DNA from 2 places in the Dactylosporangium sp. NPDC049742 genome. Region 1 is predicted to be linked to the other one. Evidence: predicted binding sites of a transcription regulator. Region 1 holds the regulator's gene; the other holds the start of a gene.
What was found. The regulator HrcA, encoded in region 1, represses chaperone genes, less so after heat shock. The targets are predictions, from matches to a motif close to GGTTNGCACNCTCNNNNNGAGNGTGCNAACC.

Region 1 (9,775 bases):
CGCGAGACGATCCGCGCCATCCGCAAGGACGTGCTCGCCAAGTGCTACGGCGGTGACATCAGCCGGAAGCGCAAGCTGCTGGAGAAGCAGAAGGAAGGCAAGAAGCGGATGAAGATGGTCGGCCGCGTGGAGGTGCCGCAGGAGGCGTTCATCGCCGCACTGTCCACGTCCGACGCCCCCACCGCGGACAAGCCGAAGAAGTGAAGCACTGCCCCCGTTGCGGAGCGTCCACGGACGCTCCGCCGGTGGAGTGCGCCACCTGCGGCTACGAGGTCTTCCTCAACCCCCGCCCGACCGGCACCGCCATCATCTTCGACGACGCCGACCGCTTCGTCGTCATCCGCCGCGCCCGCCCGCCGCAGGTCGGCTGGTGGGACCTGCCCGGCGGCTTCTGCGACGGCTGGGAGCACCCCCGCGACGCGGCGGTCCGCGAGGCCCGCGAGGAGCTCGGCGTCGAGGTCCGGCTCGGCGCCTTCGTCGGCATGTGGATCGGCACCTACGAGTACCAGAACGAACAGCTGTCCGTCCTGGACTGCTTCTGGCTGGCCCGGCTGGCCCCCGGTGCCACCATCACCCTCGACACGTCCGAAGGCACCGAGTACGCCTGGGTGCCTTTGTCCGATCCGCCCCCGCTCGCGTTCATCACGATGGAGTCGGCCATACGCGAGGTTCGTCGATTGCCGGGGCGTTTGGTCCCCTGAGGTCACGGGCAATAAGAGCGCAACCGCAACTGCAATCCCCCAGGTTGAGGCTCTGAAGGAGGACACCGTGACTGTCACCGGAATCATCACGGCACTGATCGTCGGCCTGATCGTCGGTGCGCTCGGACGCCTGGTCGTCCCCGGCCGCCAGAACATCCCGATCTGGCTGACCATGGTGATCGGCGTGGTCGCCGCCCTGCTCGGCACCGTCATCGCGAACGCCATCGGCATCTCCACCGACACCCCCGGTGTCGACTGGGGCGAGCTGCTGATCCAGGTGCTGGTCGCCGCCGTCGGCGTGGCCCTGGTGGTCGGCGTGGCCGGTCGCGGACGCCGCAGCACCCTGTAACACCCCATCGCGTCAGGCCCCCAGCCTCCCCGGACTGGGGGCCTTCGCGTGGGCTGGACGCGGAGCGGCCGTGCGCCTCGGGGATTGAGGGGCACGGCCGCTTCGGTCAGGCGGGGGGGGGTAAAGCTAGCGGAGCCAGGGGATGGAGCGGTCGAGGAGGCCGCGGGTCTTGAGCTCCTTGCGGAGGGGGATCTCCTCGTCGATGTAGCCGTTCCAGTTGATGCCCCAGTAGTTGGCCGTGTGCGTGGCCTCGCCCAGGAGCTGGCGCTGGACGGGGGTGCGGTTGGCCCACCACTCGCCGTCGTAGTCGATCGGCATGTCGTCGAGGTTGCGGATCCACCGGTACGTGTAACCGATGAACAGCATCTTGCGGGTGACCTCGGAGTAGTTCGGCGACCGGGAGTGCCAGAGGCGCCGGTCGAAGATGAAGCAGTCGCCCGGGTTGGCCGTGATCTCCACGGTGCCCTCGGGGTCGGGGTTCTCGACCGTGGTGTCGGCGGGGCGGGGCAGCGAGTTCCAGAGGTGGCTGCCCGGGATGACCTTGGTGGCGCCGCGGCCCTTCTCCGAGAGGTCGGAGATGACGTAGGCGATCTTCAGCGAGAACATGGGCCGCGGGAGGTTCGGGTCCATGGTCTCGGGGTCGGAGTTCTGCCGGTACCCGTCCTGGTGCCAGCCCCACGAGGGGGCCTCCGTCATCGCCGCCGGCGGCGTGATGTCGAGGTGGTTGTGGTGCGTGTAGATGTTCCAGCCGGCCAGGCCCCACATGTACGGGAAGAGGGTCGGCTGGGTCAGCAGGTGCCCGAACAGCTCGTCACGGTTCAGGAAGCCCAGCAGGTGCAGCGTGCCGTCCTTCTTCATGCTGCTGGAGCCGGCCGCCTGCTCCTCGGCGTAGACCCGGTCCATGGCGGCTTCGAGCTGCGCGCGGTGGTCTTCCTTCAACACGTTGCGGACCAGCAGGAAGCCCTGGTCCAGGAATTCCTTGCGGTCGGCCTCGCTGATCGGCTCATAGCCGGTCAGACCGCCGTAGTCGGGTGCAGCGGACGTCATGTCCTCCCCTTACTTTCGTCAACCAGGGAACGACCGATGGTAACGCGAGGTGTACAACGGACCGAGTCGGGAGTTCTCCACCGGACAGTGCGAAATCCCGTCCGAACGGCGTGCAACCTGCGCGTCAGTAGACCTCGGCGACGACGCGGTCGCCGCCGGCGCCGCCACGCTGCGTGATCCGGGCCCAGCTGCCGCTCTTCGCGGTCCACTCCATGTCGTTGAACGCGACCCGCTTGACGCCGTTGTCCTGGGCGTGGGCAACCAGCCAGTGCGCGTACTGCCAGCCGGTCTTCTGCTCGCGGACCTTGAGCACGACCCCGACGAGGTCGGCGACGTCGGCGGTGCTGACGTTGCCCCAGTCGAGCTTGACGCCGGCGGCGAGGGTCTGCGCGGCCTCGACGCCGTGGCTGGAGGACTCGGTGACGGTGCAGGAGACGGCGCCGGTGGCCTCGCCGCTCAGGGCGCGGGCCATGATCTCCGACTCGTCGACCCACTTCTCGTACGCCTCGGGATGGGCGCTGCGCTGCACCTCCTGCGCGGCGTCGGTGACGCGCATCTTCTCCCAGCCCTTGACCTTCAGCAGGGCGGTGTAGAAGGCGTTCGCCGCGTAGCGCGGGTCGGCGATCTGCTCGGGCTTGCCCCAGCCCTGGCTGGGCCGCTGCTGGAAGAGGCCGATCGAGTCGCGGTCGCCGCCGGCGAGGTTCTCCAGCTTCGACTCCTGCCACGCGGTGGCGAGGGCCACGACCAGCGCCCGCCGGGGCACACCGCGGCGCAGGCCGACGGCGGTGATGGTGGCGGCGTTGGCGACCTGCTCCGAGTCCAGCGCCACGGAGGTGACGGTCGAGGAGGAGCCGGACGACGCGACGGGCGCGCTGCCGGCGTCGATGACGCAGGCGCGGCCCGGCGGCAGCAGCGCCGGCAGGTGGTCGCCGAGCTTCTGCAGCACCGCGTAGATGCCGGCGGTCGCGACGATGCCGAGCACCACGATCGCGATCAGCACGTGTCGTGTACGCATCGTCACCTCCTGACCTGAGAACTCGACCAGCGTACGTCCCATCCGCCACCTCACTCCCGCGTCACACACCGGGACGGGGCGGGTCCGGCCGTTCAGGCGACGCCGTCAGGGATCCAGTTTGGGTCTCGTTTGTCCCGGAATGCCATGATTCCCTCGATTCCTTCGGCGGAACCGAAATACGACACGGAAAGTTCCGTCATGGCCGCCAGCTCGTCACGGAACGTGTCGGCTTTCCGTCGCCGGAGCAGTTCCTTCGTCCCACGCAGAGCACCCGGCGCTCCCCGTACCAGCGCCGCGACGAACGCCGAGACGGCCTCGTCGACCTGGTCGGCGGCGACGGCGGCGGTGACCAGGCCGATCTCGCGGGCCCGGGCGCCGTCGAACGTCGCCCCCGTCAGGAACAGCTCCGCGGCGGCGCGCGGGGACAGCCGCGGCAGCACCGTGGCGGAGATCACGGCCGGGATGACGCCGATGCGCACCTCGGAGAACGCGAACGTCGCCTCGAGCGAGCAGACCGCGATGTCGGCGGCGGCGATGAGGCCCAGGCCACCCGCGCGGGCGGGCCCGGTGAGCCGCGCGACGACGGGCTTCGGGCACTCCCAGATCGCGGTCAGCACCTCGCCGAGCCGGTTGATCGGCGGCTTGCCCGAGCCGAACGCGGCCGCGGTCTCCTTCAGGTCCGCGCCCGAGCAGAAGACCGGCCCGGTGTGGGTGAGCACGACGACCCGCACGGTGTCGTCCGCGGTGGCGGCGGCGAGCGCGGCGAGAAGCTCCTCGATCAGGGCCGTCGACAGCGCGTTGCGGTTGGCGGGGCTGTCGAGCGTGACCGTCGCCACGCCATGCGCCGTCTGTGACCGTACGAGTGGCATGCGGGCACACTAGTGAAATGCCCGGAACACTGCCAGAAGGTGAGCCGATCCCGCGGGACGGCGCGCTGCCCGACGGGGTCGCCGACGCGGCGGGGGAGGCCGGGTTCGGGGTCTACGTCCACGTCCCGTTCTGCGCCTCCCGCTGCGGGTACTGCGACTTCAACACGTACACCGCCGACGAGGGCGTCCTGAGCGCCGGCTATGCCGAGCAGGTCCTCGACGAGCTGGCCCTGGCCGCCAAGGTGGTCGCGCCGCCGCGGGTCGACACCGTCTTCTTCGGTGGCGGCACGCCGACGCTGCTGCCGCCGGCGGAGCTGGCCCGCATCCTCGACGGCATCGACCGCACCTGGGGCCTCGCCGGCGACGCCGAGGTCACCACGGAGGCCAACCCGGAGTCCGTCGACGCGGCGGGGCTGCGGCAGCTGCGCGCGGCCGGGTTCAACCGGATCTCCCTGGGCATGCAGTCCGTCGCGCCGGGCGTCCTGGCGGTCCTCGACCGCCGGCACACCCCCGGGCGGCCGGCGGCGGCGGTCGCGGAGGCGCACGCGGCCGGGTTCGAGCGGGTCAACCTGGACCTGATCTATGGCACGCCCGGCGAGCGCCCCGAGGACTTCGCGGCGTCCCTGCGCACGGTGATCGGCTCGGGCGTGGACCACGTGAGCGCGTACGCGCTGATCGTCGAGGACGGGACCCGGCTGGCGGCCCGCATGCGCCGCGGTGAGCTGCCGTTCCCGGACGACGACGTGGCCGCCGACCGCTACCTCGCCGCCGAGCAGGCCCTGACGGAGGCCGGGATGACGTGGTACGAGGTGTCGAACTGGTCCCGCGACTCGCCCTGCCGGCACAACGAGCTCTACTGGCGCGGCGGCGACTGGTGGGGGCTCGGGCCCGGCGCGCACAGCCACGTGCGGGGGGTGCGGTGGTGGAACGTGAAGCACCCGCACACGTACGCCGCGCGCCTCGCCGACGGTGCGTCGCCGGGGCACGCGCGGGAGGTGCTGACCGAGGAGGAGCGGCGCTTCGAGGACGTGCTGCTGCGGATCCGGCTCGCCTCGGGCCTGCCCCTGGCCGTCCTGGAGCCGCCGGCGCTGGAGGGCGCCCGCCGCTGCCTCGGCGACGGGCTGCTGGAGGCCGGGCCGTACGCCGAGGGCCGGGCCGTGCTCACGCTGCGTGGCCGCCTGCTCGCGGACGCCGTGGCCCGCGATCTGACCTGACCTGACCTCAGAGGGGGCCGGACATGGCGAGGGGCGGCTCGATGGCCGCCCCCCGAACGATCGGATGCCTTACTTGATGAAGCGGTACGTCATCGGGTAGCGGTACAGCTCGCCGCCGTTGGCCTTCATGCCCGCGATGATCGCGAACACGACGATGACGATCCACGGCACGATGAGCGTGAGACCGAACGTGCACACCGACAGCAGGGCGCCCACGAACAGGATGATGCCCCACGTGATGTGGAAGTTCAGCGCCTCGTTGGCGTGCGCCTTGACCGTGGGCGACTCGTTGCCCTTGGCCAGCAGCGCGATGAGCGGGGCGATGAAGCCGATGAAGATGCCACCGAAGTGCGCGATCAGGGCCCAGGTCTTCTCGTCGCTGTTCGCGTAGCCGACCGGGCCGGCGCCGGGGTATCCACCGGGCTGCTGGTATCCGTACTGACCCGGCTGCTGGTAACCGCCGGGCTGCTGGTAGCCGCCGGGCTGCTGGTAACCGCCCTGCTGGTAGGCGTTCGGGTCCTGGTAGCCCGCGCCGCTGGTCGGCGGCGGGTAACCTCCACCGGAGACCGGCGGCTGCTGGCCGTAGTCCGGGCCCGGCGGCGGATACTGTGCCCCGCCCGGCATCGAATAGGGGTTGTTGGGGTCCTGCGGCACGCCGTACTCCCCGGGGCGAGGTGGTTCACTCATGGGGGCCACGGTAGGGGTACCGATCAACTATCGCCAGCGACGTGGCATGACTTCTTTTGGACAAACTTGGCGCAGACCAGTCCAATAGCGGCGGTTCGCACACATGACGATCATTCCGTGGGCGGCACGGGCGACGTAGACTGGCACTCACAAAGTGGGAGTGCCAGTTCTCGAGGAGGTGCGCATGGCTCTCGACGAGCGCAAGCTCGAGGTCCTGCGTGCCATCGTCGAGGACTACGTCGCCACCCAGGAGCCCGTCGGGAGCAAGGCTCTCGTCGAGCGGCACAACCTGCGCGTCTCGCCGGCGACCGTCCGCAACGACATGGCCGTCCTCGAGGAGGAGGGCTACATCCGGCAGCCGCACACGAGCGCCGGTCGCGTGCCCACCGACGCCGGTTACCGGCTCTTCGTCGACAAACTGTCCCGCGTCAAGCCGCTGAGCCCCGCCGAGCGCCGGGCGATCGAGCGGTTCCTGATCGGCGCCGTGGACCTCGACGACGTCGTGCACCGCACCGTGCGACTGCTCGCGCAGCTGACCCGGCAGGTCGCCGTCGTGCAGTATCCGAGCCTGTCGCGGGCCAGCGTGCGCCACTTCGAGCTGGTGCCGCTGTCCACCACCCGGCTGATGGTGGTCATGATCGCCGAGACCGGCCGGGTCGAGCAGCGGATGGTCGACCTGCCCGGCCCGATCCTCGCCGACGACGTCACCGAGCTGCGCCGCAGAATTAACGAGAAGCTCGTCGGCAAGCGCCTCGTGGACACCCCGCCACTCGTCCAGGCGCTCGTCGAGGAGTCCGGGCCGAGCCTGCGCCCGCCGATGACCGTCCTGTCGACCGTCCTGCTGGAGACCCTGGTCGAGCGCACCGAGGAGCGGATCGCGCTCGCCGGCACCGCCAACCTGGCCCGCGGCGGCCTGCTGGACTTCCAGGGCTCGCTGCGGCCGATCCTCGAGGCGCTCGAGGAAGAGGTCATCCTGCTCAAGCTCTTCGGCGAGGTCGAGCCGAGCATGACCCGGGTCCGCATCGGCGACGAGAACGAGATCGAGGACCTGCGCAGCGCATCGATCGTGGCGACCGGCTATGGGCCGGGCTCCATCGTGGTGGGCGGCATGGGGGTGCTCGGGCCGACGCGGATGGACTACCCCGGAAACATCGCCACGGTGCGTGCCGTGGCACGCTACGTCGGCGATCTGCTGGGACAAGGTTGAACCTCATGGACGAGTCAGGGGCATAGGACTCAGTGGCGAAGGACTACTACGGAATTCTCGGTGTCAAACGGGACTCCACGGCCGACGAGATCAAGCGCGCCTACCGGCGGCTGGCGCGCGAGTTCCACCCGGACGTCAATCCCGATCCTGTGGCACAGGAGAAGTTCAAGGAGATCAACGCGGCCTACGAGGTGCTGTCCGACCCGCGCAAGCGGGAGATGGTCGACCTCGGCGGCGACCCTCTCGCGCCCGGCGGCGGCGGGGCCGGCCCGCAGGGCGGGGCGTTCGTAGGGTTCCAGGACATCATGGACGCGTTCTTCGGCACGACCGCCAGCCGCGGGCCTCGCCCGCGGATCCGGCCAGGCGCCGACGCGATCCTGCGGCTGGACCTCGACCTGCACGAGACCGCGTTCGGTGTCGAGGCGCCGATCACCGTCGACACCGCCGTCGTGTGCAGCACCTGCACCGGCGCCGGCACCGCGCCCAACACCCACCCGACCACCTGCGAGATCTGCGGCGGTCGCGGCGAGGTGCAGTCGGTGCAGCGCACGTTCCTCGGCCAGGTCGTCTCGGCCCGGCCGTGCTCGGCCTGCCAGGGCTTCGGCACCGTCATCCCGCACCCGTGCGCGACGTGCGGCGGCGACGGTCGGGTCCGCACCCGCCGCACGCTGACCGTGAAGATCCCGTCCGGCGTCGAGGACGGCATGCGCATCCGCCTCGCCCAGCAGGGCGAGGTCGGTCCCGGCGGCGGCCCGCCCGGGGACCTCTACGTCGAGATCCACGAGCGCCCGCACGACGTGTATTCCCGCAAGGACGACGACCTGCACTGCCGGGTCACCGTCCCGATGACGGCGGCGGCCCTCGGCACCCGGCTGACGATCAAGACCCTCGACGGCGAGGAGACGGTCGACGTCAAGGCCGGCACCCAGCCCAACCAGACGCTGCGCATCCGCGGCAAGGGCGTCCCGCACCTGCGCGGCACCGGCCGCGGTGACCTGCACGTCCACCTCGACGTGCGCACCCCGACGCGCCTGGAGCCGGAGCAGGAGAAGCTGCTGCGCGACTTCGCCCGCACCCGCGGCGAGGAGGTCGCCGAGCTGTCCAAGCAGGGCGGCTTCTTCTCCCGCGTGCGCGACGCCTTCAACGGACACGCGTGAGCGGCCGGAGCGCAGCGGAGGGCGTTCACGCGTGTGGGCTGTTCGGTCCGGGTGTCGTGGCGTGAGCCTTCCGCTCTTCCTGGTCCCCGACCTTCCTGTCGGGGACCACTGGCGGCTCGACGGGCCCGAAGGGCATCACGCCGCCAATGTGCAGCGGCTCTCCGTGGGGGAGTCGCTGCTGTTGTCCGACGGCCGCGGCGGCCTGCGGCAGGCGGTGGTCGCGGCCGCGCACAAGGGCGCGCTCGATCTCGACCTCGGCGACCTGAAGCAGGTCCCCGCGCCCGACCCGCGGATCACCGTCGTGCAGGGGATCGCCAAGGGGGAGCGGGGCGAGCTGGCCGTGCAGCTGATGACGGAGCTCGGCGTCGACCGGATCGTGCCGTGGCAGGCCGCCCGCAGCATCGCGCGGTGGAAGGACGCCAAGCCCCTCGAACGGTGGCGGTCCACGGTCCGCGAGGCGGTCAAGCAGTCCCGCCGCGCCTGGCTGCCCGAGGTCACCGACGCGCGGACCACGAAGCAGCTCGCCCTCGACGGCACCGTCCTGCTGTTGCACGAGGAGGCGTCGGTACCGCTGTCGACCGCCCCCCTCGACGGCGACATCACCCTGGTCGTCGGCCCCGAGGGCGGCATCGCCCCGGAGGAGCTGGCCGCGTTCCCCGGCGCCGTCCCGGTCCGGCTGGGCCCCGAGGTCCTGCGCACGTCGACGGCGGGCGCCGCCGCCCTGGCCGCCCTGTCGGTCCGCCTCGGCCGCTGGTGAGGACCGCTCAGCGGAAGTAGGACGCGCCGTTCAGGTCGAGGACGGCGCCCGAGGACCATTCCGAGCCCGCGAGGAACAGCACCGCCTCGGCGACCTCCTCGGGCCGGGCGACCCGGTTGAACGGGCTCTGCGCCCGGATCGCGTCGCCGTCGCCGGTGGCCATGACGGCGTTGCCCATGTCGGTGGCGACGAACCCCGGGGCGACCGCGTTGACGGCGATGCCGCGAGGGGCCAGGGCCAGGGCGAGGGACTGGGTCAGCGAGTTCAGGCCGGCCTTGGCGGCGCCGTACGCCGGGTAGCGGGGCTCGCCGCGGTACGCGCCGCGCGAGGAGACGTTGACGATCCGGCCGCCCTCGCCGAGGTGGCGGGCGGCGCACCAGCAGACGTTGGCGGGGCCGGCCAGGTTGGCGGCCAGGGTCAGCCGCCAGGCGGCCTGCCAGGTGGCGTAGTCGTCGGTGAGGATCGGGTGCTCGACGGCGACGGCCGCGTTGTTGACGACCACGTCGAGGCCGCCGAGGGAGAGCGCCGCGCCGTCGACGAAGGCCTGGACGGCGGTGGGGTCGGTCAGGTCGCCGGAGACGATCACGTGGCCGTCGCCGGGCAGCGCCGCCCGGACCTTCTCGGCGAGTTCCGCCGAGTCGCGGTGGTGCACCGCGACCGTGTCGCCCGCCGCGGCGAACGCGTGCGCGACCGCCTCACCGATGCCGCGGGATGCCCCTGTCACCAACACCTTGCGTCCAGCCATGGCAGCACCGTACAAGAGCCGCAGGAC
Region 2 (9,775 bases), on a different contig from region 1:
TCGAGACGACCTCGGCGACGCCGAGCGCCACCCCCGCGGCGGCCATGCCGGCGAGCGCGCCGTTCCGTTTGCTGAGCACGGCTCCAGTCTGCGCCGCGCACCACCGCCCACCAAGGGCGGTAATCGATCCATAAGGAAGAAGGGCCCGGTCACCGGACCGGGCCCTTCTTCCGACGCTCTGAACTCAGAAGCCCGGGCCGTGCGAGTGGCCGTGGCCGTGCCCGTGGCCGTGACCGCCACCGGCGGCGGCGGGCTCGGGGGCGACCGGCTTGTCCACGACCAGGCTCTCGGTCGTGAGCAGCAGGCCCGCGATCGAGGCGGCGTTGGAGACCGCGCTGTGGGTCACCTTCACCGGGTCGACGATGCCGGACTTGACCAGGTCGACGTATTCGCCGGTGGCGGCGTCGAGGCCGTGACCGAAGTCGAGCGCGGCGACCTTGCCGACGACGACGTAACCGTCGAAGCCCGCGTTCTGCGCGATCCAGCGCAGCGGCTCGACGAGCGCCTTGCGCACGATCGAGACGCCGACCTTCTCCTCGCCGGTCAGGCCGAGGTCGCCGTCGAGGACCGGGAGCACCTGGGCCAGGGCGGCGCCGCCGCCGGGGACGATGCCCTCCTGGACCGCCGCCTTGGTCGCGGAGATCGCGTCCTCGATGCGGTGCTTGCGCTCCTTCATCTCGACCTCGGTGGCGGCGCCGGCCTTGATGACCGCGACCCCACCGGCGAGCTTGGCGACCCGCTCGTTGAGCTTCTCCTTGTCCCAGTCGGAGTCGGAGGCCTCGATCTCCTTGCGGAGCTGCTCGACCCGCGCGGAGACCTCGCTCTGCTCGCCGCCGCCGTCGACGATCGTGGTGAGCTCCTTGCCCACGACGATCCGCCGGGCCTTGCCGAGGACCTCGGTGCCGACCGACTCGAGCTTGTAGCCCAGCTCGGGGGCGACGAGCTCGGCGCCGGTGAGGATCGAGATGTCCTGGAGCATCGCCTTGCGCCGGTCACCGAAGCCGGGCGCCTTGACCGCGACGACCTTGAAGGTCTTGCGGATGGCGTTGACCACGAGGGTCGACAGGGCCTGGCCCTCGACGTCCTCGGCGATGATCAGCAGCGGCTTGTTGTCCTTGACGATCTGCTCCAGCAGCGGCAGCAGCTCCTCGATGGCGGCGATCTTCTGGGTGGTGACGAGGACGTAGGTGTCCTCGAGCACCGCCTCCTGCGACTCGACGTCGGTCACGAAGTGCGGGGAGATGTAGCCCTTGTCGAACTGCATGCCCTCGGTGACCTCGAGCTCGGTCGTGAGGGTCGAGCCCTCCTCGACCGTGATGACGCCGTCGCGGCCGACGCGCTCCATCGCGGAGGCGATCAGGTCGCCGATGGTGGCATCCTGCGCGGAGATGGTGGCGACCTGGGCGATCTCGGTGTGGCTGGCGACCGGGGTCGCCTTGTCCTTGAGCGCCTTGACGACGGCGGCCGTCGCCAGGTCGATGCCGCGCTTGATGCCCGCCGGGTTGGTGCCGGCGGTCACGTTGCGCAGGCCCTCGCGGACCAGCGCCTGGGCCAGCACGGTGGCGGTGGTGGTGCCGTCGCCGGCGACGTCGTTGGTCTTGGTGGCGACCTCTTTGACCAGCTGGGCGCCGAGGTTCTCATAGGGGTTGGCGAGCTCGATCTCTTTCGCGATCGTCACGCCGTCGTTGGTGATCGTCGGGGCACCGAACTTCTTGTCCAGGACGACGTTGCGACCGCGCGGGCCGAGCGTGACCTTGACCGTGTCGGCCAGGTGGTTGACGCCGTGCTCCAGCAGGTGCCGCGCATCGTCGGAGAAGCTCAGGATCTTCGCCATGCGTGTGATGTCCCTTCAAAGCGACACCGCCCCGGCCGCAGCGCTCCTGCGCACGGGTCCGGGGCGGTGGCCACTGATCTACTTGGTCTGGGTCACTTCTCGATGACCGCGAGGACGTCACGGGCGGAGAGCACGAGGTACTCCTGGCCGCCCCACTTGACCTCGGTGCCGCCGTACTTCGAGTAGATGACGGTGTCGCCGACCTTGACGTCGATCGGGACCCGGTTGCCCTTGTCGTCGATGCGACCGGGGCCCACAGCCTGGACGGTGCCCTCCTGGGGCTTCTCCTTGGCGGTGTCCGGGATGACGATGCCCGAGGCGGTGGTCGTCTCAGCCTCGTTGGCCTGGACCAGGATGCGGTCCTCGAGCGGCTTGATCGCAACCTTCGTCGCGGTAGTCACGGGCATACCCTCCTGGGGTATCGATTTCTTACGCTATCGAGTGCCCGGTGAAGCCGTCGTCGCGGGTGCCGGCTCCAGCCGGTTGGCTGGCACTCTCATGTCGAGGGTGCTAATCGGAGGTTATGTCGCTGGCTAGCACTCCGTCAAGGAGAGTGCCAAACACGCCACGAAATCACCCGTCGTCGGCTAGGCGACGGACAGCGGCCGGGCATCGCATACCGATCTACGCTCACCTGTATGAAGAGGCTGCTCGGCACGTTGATCGTCGCGACCCTGGCCATGGGGTCCCTCGCCGCCTGCGGCAAGAAGGACGGCGGCGACGTTGCCGCGGAGGCCAGCAACGGCCCCTCGAACTCGGCCGAGTTCGGCGAGGGCCCCGGCGGCGCCTCGGCGTCGCCCGGCAACGGCGGCACGGGGGGCACCGGCGGGACCGGCGGCACCCAGGATCCGGCCGCGGACAAGAGCGCCGCCGGACCCACGTACCCGGGTGACGCCAAGGGCTACTGCCAGGCCGCCGTGTCCGCCTGGACCAAGAACGACATGAACCGGATCAAGCAGCTCGCGAGCAGCGGCGCCGTGTCCAACTTCCAGTACATCGAGAAGGGCGCCGACCACAACTGGAAGTACGTGAAGAAGGACGGCTCCGAGTGCGTCCTGCGCAACGACCACGGCGACCAGCTCCAGGTCACGATCGACGAGCACAATCTGGGCAAGCCGCAGGCCGTCACCGACGTCGTCATCGAGAAGACCGAGTACCCGTCGGACGCGTCCAGCTACGTGCAGAACTTCATCAACGCCTGGTACAACGGCAACACCGCCCGGATGGCCAGCTACTCCAGCCAGTCGATCGCCGGCAGCTACGGCGGCAAGAAGGCACCGCCGAACTGGACCGAGGGCCAGCCCAAGGAGGACAAGGGCGACTACTGGCTCGTGCACGGTTCGTCGAACGCCGGCGACAGCTATACCTTCAAGGTTCGCAAGAGCCTCGGCAAGGCCGGGGGCATCCTAGGGATTTCATAGACGCATGCTCGAACAGGCGATTCAGGCCGCGGCCGCACTCCCTGACGGCGACCCGCTCGCCGCCGCGTCGGCGCTGCGGGCGGCCGGCTTCCCACCCGACCTCGCCGCCGCCGCGCTCACCCAGGTGGCGCTGCGACGCAAGGCGGTCGCGAAGTTCGGCGCCGACGCGGCGGTGATGCACTTCACCCGCGCCGGCCTCGAGCAGGCGACCAGGGCTCCCGTCGCGGCCCGGCGGGCGGCCCGGCTCGCCGCCGCGGGCGCCACCCGGGTCGCGGACCTCGGCTGCGGCATCGGCGCCGACACGATCGCCTTCGCCCGCGCCGGGCTGCGCGTGCACGCGGTCGACGCCTCGCCGGAGACGGCCTCGACGGCGTCGGCGAACGTCCACGCGTTGGGGTTGGCGGCCGGTGTACTGGTGGAGGCCCGCGACGCGACCGAGGTGCCCCTCGACGAGGTGGACGCCGTGTTCTGCGACCCCGCCAGGCGCACGTCCGGCGGGCGGCGGGTGTTCGACCCCCGCGCCTACTCGCCGCCGTGGGACTTCGTGATCGGCCTGGCGGCGCGGGTGCCGATGACGGTGCTGAAGCTCGCACCCGGCATCGACCACGCGCTGCTGCCGCCCGGCGCGGAAGGAGAATGGGTCTCGGTCGACGGTGACGTGGTCGAGGCGGCCGCCTGGTGCGGCCCCCTCGCCGCCGCTCCCCGCCGCGCGACCCTGTTCCAGGGATCACAGGTCTTCGCACTGACCGGTTCCGGCACGACCACCGCACCTGTCGGACAGGTCGGAAATTTCGTGTATGACCCTGACGGGGCGGTGGTGCGGTCGCATCTCGTCGCCGAGTTCGCCGCCACGGTCGACGGCGCCATCGCCGACCCGACCATCGCCTACGTCTACACCGCCTCCGCCGTGCCGACCCCGTTCGGGCGCTGCTACGAGGTGCTCGACCAGCTGCCGGTGGCGTTGAAGCGGCTCCGGGCGGCGCTGCGCGCCCTCGACGTCGGCTCCCTGACGATCCTGAAACGCGGCTCCGCCCTGGACGTGGAGGAGCTGCGCAGGTCGCTGCGCCTGGCCGGCACCCGGCCCGCGGTGATCGCGCTGACCAGGGTCGCCGGCGCCCCCGCCGTGCTCCTGCTGCGCCCCGTCGCTCAGTCCGTCGCTCAGTAGAGCTGCTGCCCCAGGCGGCGCTGCAGGTCGATGAGGACGTCGTCGGCGAGGTCCTCCGGCGGGCGGCGGCCCAGCTGCTCCGTGAGCATCCGCCCCGACTCCCGGCACATGTCCCACGTCACGCGCTCGTGCAGCCACCGCAGCCACTCGACGACGTCGTTGATGAAGAACGCGACGATCTGCTCCGACCCCCGGACCCGCCGCTCCTCCGCCATCACCGTCAGCGCCGCCGCCAGCCGCCGCCGCGGGAAGTCGTGCCCGGCGAGCGCGTCGGCGAACACGTCCGCCCGGTGCCGCGGCGCGGTCGGCGCGACCGTCAGCTTCGGGAACGGCGGATCGCCCGACGTCCACACCTGCGCGCTGCGCGGCACGAACTCCGGCTCCAGCACCACGTCGATCCGCGACGCGTGCCCCGGGTCGTCGACGGCGACGAGCACCCGCGGCTCCACCGAGCTGACCTTCGTCACGAACCGCGACAGCCCCGTCGCCTCCTCCACGCAGAACCGCGCGTCCGGCAGGTCCAGCACCCCGTCGAACACCAGCCGCCCGACCCGCGGCCCAGCCCCCTGCCACAACCTGACCCTGACCAGCCCGACCTGCGGCCTGGCCGCCACCCGCACGTGCCGGTCCGTCGCCGTGATCGGCCCGTCGCCGTCGAACACGGACATGTCCCGGCCGGTGGTGGCGCCCAGGAAGATGTGCCCGAAGCCCAGGTACATCTGGACGGCACCGATCTGCATCTCGCTATTGTGGGCCAGTGGCGAGCAAGGGCACCCCGGCGACCGCACTGTTGGCGCGGCAGAAGATCGTGTTCACTCCGCACACGTATGAGGTCGACCCCCGGGCCGCCTCCTACGGCGAGGCCGCCGCGGCCGCCCTCGGCGTCGCGCCGGACCACCTCTTCAAGACCCTCGTCACCACCGTGGACGGGCAGCTCACGGTCGGTGTCGTGCCCGTCTCCGCGTCCCTGGACCTGAAGGCCCTGGCCGCCGCCGTCGGCGGCAAACGCGCCGCGATGGCCGAGCCCGCCGCCGCCGAACGCGCCACCGGCTACGTGACCGGCGGCATCTCCCCCGTCGGCCAGCGCTCCCGGCTCCCGATCGTCATCGACGCCTCGGCGTCCGGACTGTCCACGATGTACGTCTCGGGCGGCCGGCGCGGCCTGCAGATCGAGCTCGCCCCCGACGACCTCGTCAAGGTCACCGGCGCCGTCCTCGCCCCCATCGCGACCCACTGACCATGCCGCCGGACGAGGCCCGCCCGCACGCACCGGCCATGCGTGCCTCCGACGAGGACCGCCGGCGGGTGATCGACGCGCTCCAGCACCACACCCAGGCCGGCCGCCTCACCCTGGACGAGTTCGCCGACCGCTGCGACGCCGTCCTCGCCGCGAAGACCCTCGCCGAGCTGCGCGCCGCCACCCATGACCTGCCGGCGCTGCCACCGGTGCCGGCGACGGCGCCCGCGGGCACGTCGAACGACCGCCACGTGCTGTGGGTGTTCGCGATCGCGCTGGTCGCCGCCGTCCTGCTGGGACTCGTCTACGCCGCGTTCCACTGACCCGCTACGCCGCGGGCTGATGGGTGGTGCCGTGCCAGGAGCGCCACAGGGCGGCGTAGGCACCGCCGGCGGCCACCAGGTCGTCGTGGGTGCCCAGCTCGGTGATCCGGCCGTCCTCGACGACGGCGACCCGGTCCGCGTCGTGGGCGGAGAACAGCCGGTGCGCGATGGCGATGACGGTCCGCCCGTGCAGCGCGCCCGCGAGTGAACGCTCCAGGTGGCGGGCGGCACGGGGGTCGATGAGGGACGTCGCCTCGTCCAGGACCAGCGTGTGCGGGTCGGCGAGGACGAGCCGGGCCAGGGCGAGCTGCTGCGCCTGGGCCGGGGACAGCGGCGGCTCGCCGAGCACGGTGTCGAGGCCGGCGGGCAGGGCGTCGACCCAGTCGAGGGCGTCGACGGTGGCGAGCGCGTGCCGGAGGTCCGCGGTCGTCGCGGACGGGCGGGCGAGGACGAGGTTGTCGCGGACGGTCCCGAGGAAGACGTGGTGCTCCTGCGTGACGAGGGCGACGTGCCGGCGCAGCGACGACAGCGGCAGGTCCGTCAGCGGGACGCCGCCGATGGTGACGGTGCCGCCGCCCGGCGGGTAGATGCCGGCGAGGAGCCGGCCGAGGGTGGACTTGCCGGCGCCGGACGGCCCGACGATCGCGAGCCGCTCGCCGGGCCGGACCTCCAGGTCGATGCCGTGCAGGACGTCACGGCCGTCGACGTACGCGTACCGCACCCCCCGCGCGACGATCCGCTCGTCCGCGGGGACCTCGGCGGCGCCGGAAGCGGCCACCGGCACCGACTGGACGCCGACGATCCGGGCGAACGAGGCGAACCCGACCTGCAGGTGGTCGAACCACGACAGGACCCGGTCGAGGGGGTCGATGAGCGCCAGGAAGTACAGGACGGCCGCGGTGACCTGACCGACCGTCGCCCACCCCTCCGCGACGAACCACCCGCCGGCGACGAGCGTGACCGCGCCCGGCAGCGCGTAGCCGAACTCCGTCAGCGGGAACCAGACGGTGCGCAGCTTCAGCGTGTACATGTTCCGGTCGTACAGGCCGCGCAGATGCTCCTGGGTGCGCTCGACCCGGCGCCGCCGCAGCCGCAGGACGTCCACGGTCCGGGCGCCCTCGACGGTCTCGGCGAGCCCGTCGGTCAGCTCGGCGAACGCGGCGCTGGCCGCTAGGTATCCGGCCGGCGCCCGCCGGAAGTACCAGCGCGAAGCACCCCACAGGATCGGCACGGCGACGAGGGCCGGCAGCAGCAACAGCGGCGACACGAGCGCGACGGCGCCGATCGTCAGGATGACCTGCAGGACGCCGACGACGACCTCCGGCACGGCGAACCTGACCGTGTCCGAGGTCCCCTCGACGTCACGGGACGCGCGGGTGAGCAGGTCGCCGGTGCCGGCCCGCTCCACCGTGGACGGCGGGACGGCGAGGACCCGGTCGACGAACTCCTCCCGCAGCGTCGCGAGGATCTGCTCACCGAGGCGGGCGGAGGCGAGTCTGGCGAAGCGCACCAGTACCGACACGGCGACGACGAAACCGGTGATGGTGAGCGCGATCCGGTCGACGGTCCAGATGGTGGTGCCGGCGGAGGTCTTCTCGACCAGGTCGCCCAGCAGGCGCGGGGTGACGAGACCGGCGACGGCGGCGCCGACGTGCAGGGTGACGACGAGTGCCAGCATCCGCGGGTGCTCGCGGACGAGCCGCCGCAGGTACGCGCGGACCTCGGCACCGGAGGCGACGGGCAGCAGCATCAGGCGTCCTCCTCCCTGGTGACGGTCGCGCTGTACGCGGGGCAGGTGGCGAGCAGCTCGCGGTGGGTGCCGGTGGCGGCGACCCGGCCGGTGGCGTCGACGAACGCGACCACGTCGGCCCGGTCGAGCAGCAGCGGGCTGGTGGTGCACACGACGGTGGTCCGGCCGGCGCGGGCGGCCGGCAGGCGCCGCGCGATGAGGGCCTCGGTGTGGGTGTCGACGGCGCTGGTGGGTTCGACGAGCACCAGGACCGGCGGGTCGAGGGCGAGCACGCGGGCGAGCCGCAGCCGCTGCTGCTGCCCGCCGGAGAAGTCGCGGCCCCGCTCGGCGATCTCGGTGTCGAGCCCGTCGGGGAGCGCGTCGACGATGTCCTGCGCCGCGGCCGTCTCCAGCGCGCCCAGCACGGCGGTGTCGCTCTTCGTGGTCTGGTGGCCGCCCAGCACGGCGGTGTCGCTCTTCGTGGTCTGGTGGCCGCCCAGCACCGCGGTGTCGCTCTTCGTGGTCTGGTGGCCGCCCAGCACCGCGGTGTCGCTCTTGGTGGTTTGGTGGCCGCTCAGTTCGTCGCGGAGCCGCCCGCGGAAGAGCCGGTCGTCGTTGTCGGCGACGACCACGTGCGACCTGACGTCGTCGATCCGCATGGTCCGCAGCGGCACGCCGAGCAGCCTCGCCTCCGACCCCGGGTCGAGCAGGCCGATCCGGTCGGCGATGGCCGCGGCGTGCTCGGGGCGGGCGGCGGCGATGGCGGTGAGCCGGCCGTGGCCCGCGGTGAAGCCCGACCCGGGGTCCTCGAGGTCGCCGTCGTGCGGCGCCTCCGGGTCGGCGGGGTCGTGCAGCTCGGGCTCGACCCGCAGCAGCGACACGACCCGGCCGGCGGCGACGTGCCCGCGGGTCACCTTCTCCGCGACCTCGGTGAGCGTCCGCAGCGGGCTGACGAGGAACGCCGCGTACGCGTAGAACGCGACCAGCTCACCCGGCGTGATCTTGCCCGCGACGGCGAACCTGGCGCCGAGCCACGTGACCAGCGCGACGAACAGCCCCGGCAGCAGGATCTGCGCGCCTTCGAGGAGCGTCTCGACCTTCGCGACCCGGATGCCGGCGGCGCGCACCTGCTGCGACTCGGCCCTGTACCGCCCCGACACGACGTCCTCACCGCCGATGCCGCGCAGGATCCGCAGCCCCGACACGATGTCGGCGGCGCGGCCGGTGAGCGCGCCGGCGAGCTCCCGCTGCGCGCGGCGACGCTGGTGGAGCGGCTTGAGCAGCAGCCCCACGACGGCCACGAGCAGCGGCACCCCGATGACGACGACGAGCCCGAGCGGCACCGACACGTCGAGCAACAGCACGGACACGACGACGATCGCGACGACGGCCCCACCACCGCGGGCGGTGACGTCCATCGCGTACCCGACGTGGTCGAAGTCCGTGGTGCCGATGCTCACGACCTCGCCGGTCGCGACCTTCTTCGGCAGGGTCGCCCCGAGCCGCGTCGCGTGCCGGGCGGTGACCTGCATGGTCCGGAACCCGGCGGACAGGAAGTTCGTGACGGCGAACCGGTGCCGCATGATGCCGCTGACCGCGGTCACCGTCCCCAGCCCGAGCAGCGCCCCACCAGCCGCGACCAGCGCACCCCGGTCATGGCCGGTCAACGCGTCGACCCCCGCACCGAGCGCCGCCGGCACGAGCGCCTGACTCACCATCCAGACGATCCCGAGCGCGATCCCCGCGATGATCGTCGGCAGCTGGTGCCGCAGCACCCACAGCAGAAACCGCGCGGCGGACCTGCTGTCAGGCTCCCCCGGCTCGTCGATCGGCAACCGTTTCATGGCCCGCCGACGGTAACCCGGAACCCCGGTCGGACGCCTTACATTTTTCCGCCCGCCGGACCGCCCCCGCGGCCCGCCCTCAGCGGTCGACCTCGGTGAAGTCCCACGCCTGCGGCCGCCGCGACACGAGATGCGACGGCGGGTCCGCGAACTCCTCAGGCGTGCTCCCCCGCCACTTCGCGATGACCACCAGCCGATGGTCCGTCGACGAGTACACCTCAC

Region 2: a site for HrcA is predicted at 2,320-2,350, ahead of groES (co-chaperone GroES). Genes of this name have one in related genera too.

What each region holds. Positions count from the first base shown of each region.
Region 1 covers NZ_JBFANF010000005.1:252,007-261,781, reverse strand. Annotated here, with positions in the region: gene lepA (translation elongation factor 4) at 1-204, shown strand, start outside; gene AB0J72_RS09825 (NUDIX hydrolase) at 246-701, shown strand; gene AB0J72_RS09820 (GlsB/YeaQ/YmgE family stress response membrane protein) at 769-1,050, shown strand; gene AB0J72_RS09815 (phytanoyl-CoA dioxygenase family protein) at 1,177-2,097, opposite strand; gene AB0J72_RS09810 (hypothetical protein) at 2,222-3,118, opposite strand; gene AB0J72_RS09805 (enoyl-CoA hydratase-related protein) at 3,205-3,981, opposite strand; gene hemW (radical SAM family heme chaperone HemW) at 3,999-5,195, shown strand; gene AB0J72_RS09795 (DUF4870 domain-containing protein) at 5,265-5,882, opposite strand; gene hrcA (heat-inducible transcriptional repressor HrcA) at 6,067-7,089, shown strand; gene dnaJ (molecular chaperone DnaJ) at 7,122-8,246, shown strand; gene AB0J72_RS09780 (16S rRNA (uracil(1498)-N(3))-methyltransferase) at 8,308-9,003, shown strand; gene AB0J72_RS09775 (SDR family oxidoreductase) at 9,011-9,748, opposite strand.
Region 2 covers NZ_JBFANF010000006.1:127,561-137,335, reverse strand. Annotated here, with positions in the region: gene AB0J72_RS10890 (molybdopterin-dependent oxidoreductase) at 1-46, opposite strand, end outside; gene groL (chaperonin GroEL) at 185-1,834, opposite strand; gene groES (co-chaperone GroES) at 1,927-2,241, opposite strand; gene AB0J72_RS10875 (hypothetical protein) at 2,473-3,255, shown strand; gene AB0J72_RS10870 (class I SAM-dependent methyltransferase) at 3,260-4,420, shown strand; gene AB0J72_RS10865 (hypothetical protein) at 4,414-5,160, opposite strand; gene ybaK (Cys-tRNA(Pro) deacylase) at 5,178-5,657, shown strand; gene AB0J72_RS10855 (DUF1707 domain-containing protein) at 5,660-5,980, shown strand; gene AB0J72_RS10850 (ABC transporter ATP-binding protein) at 5,985-7,730, opposite strand; gene AB0J72_RS10845 (ABC transporter ATP-binding protein) at 7,730-9,553, opposite strand; gene AB0J72_RS10840 (hypothetical protein) at 9,633-9,775, opposite strand, start outside.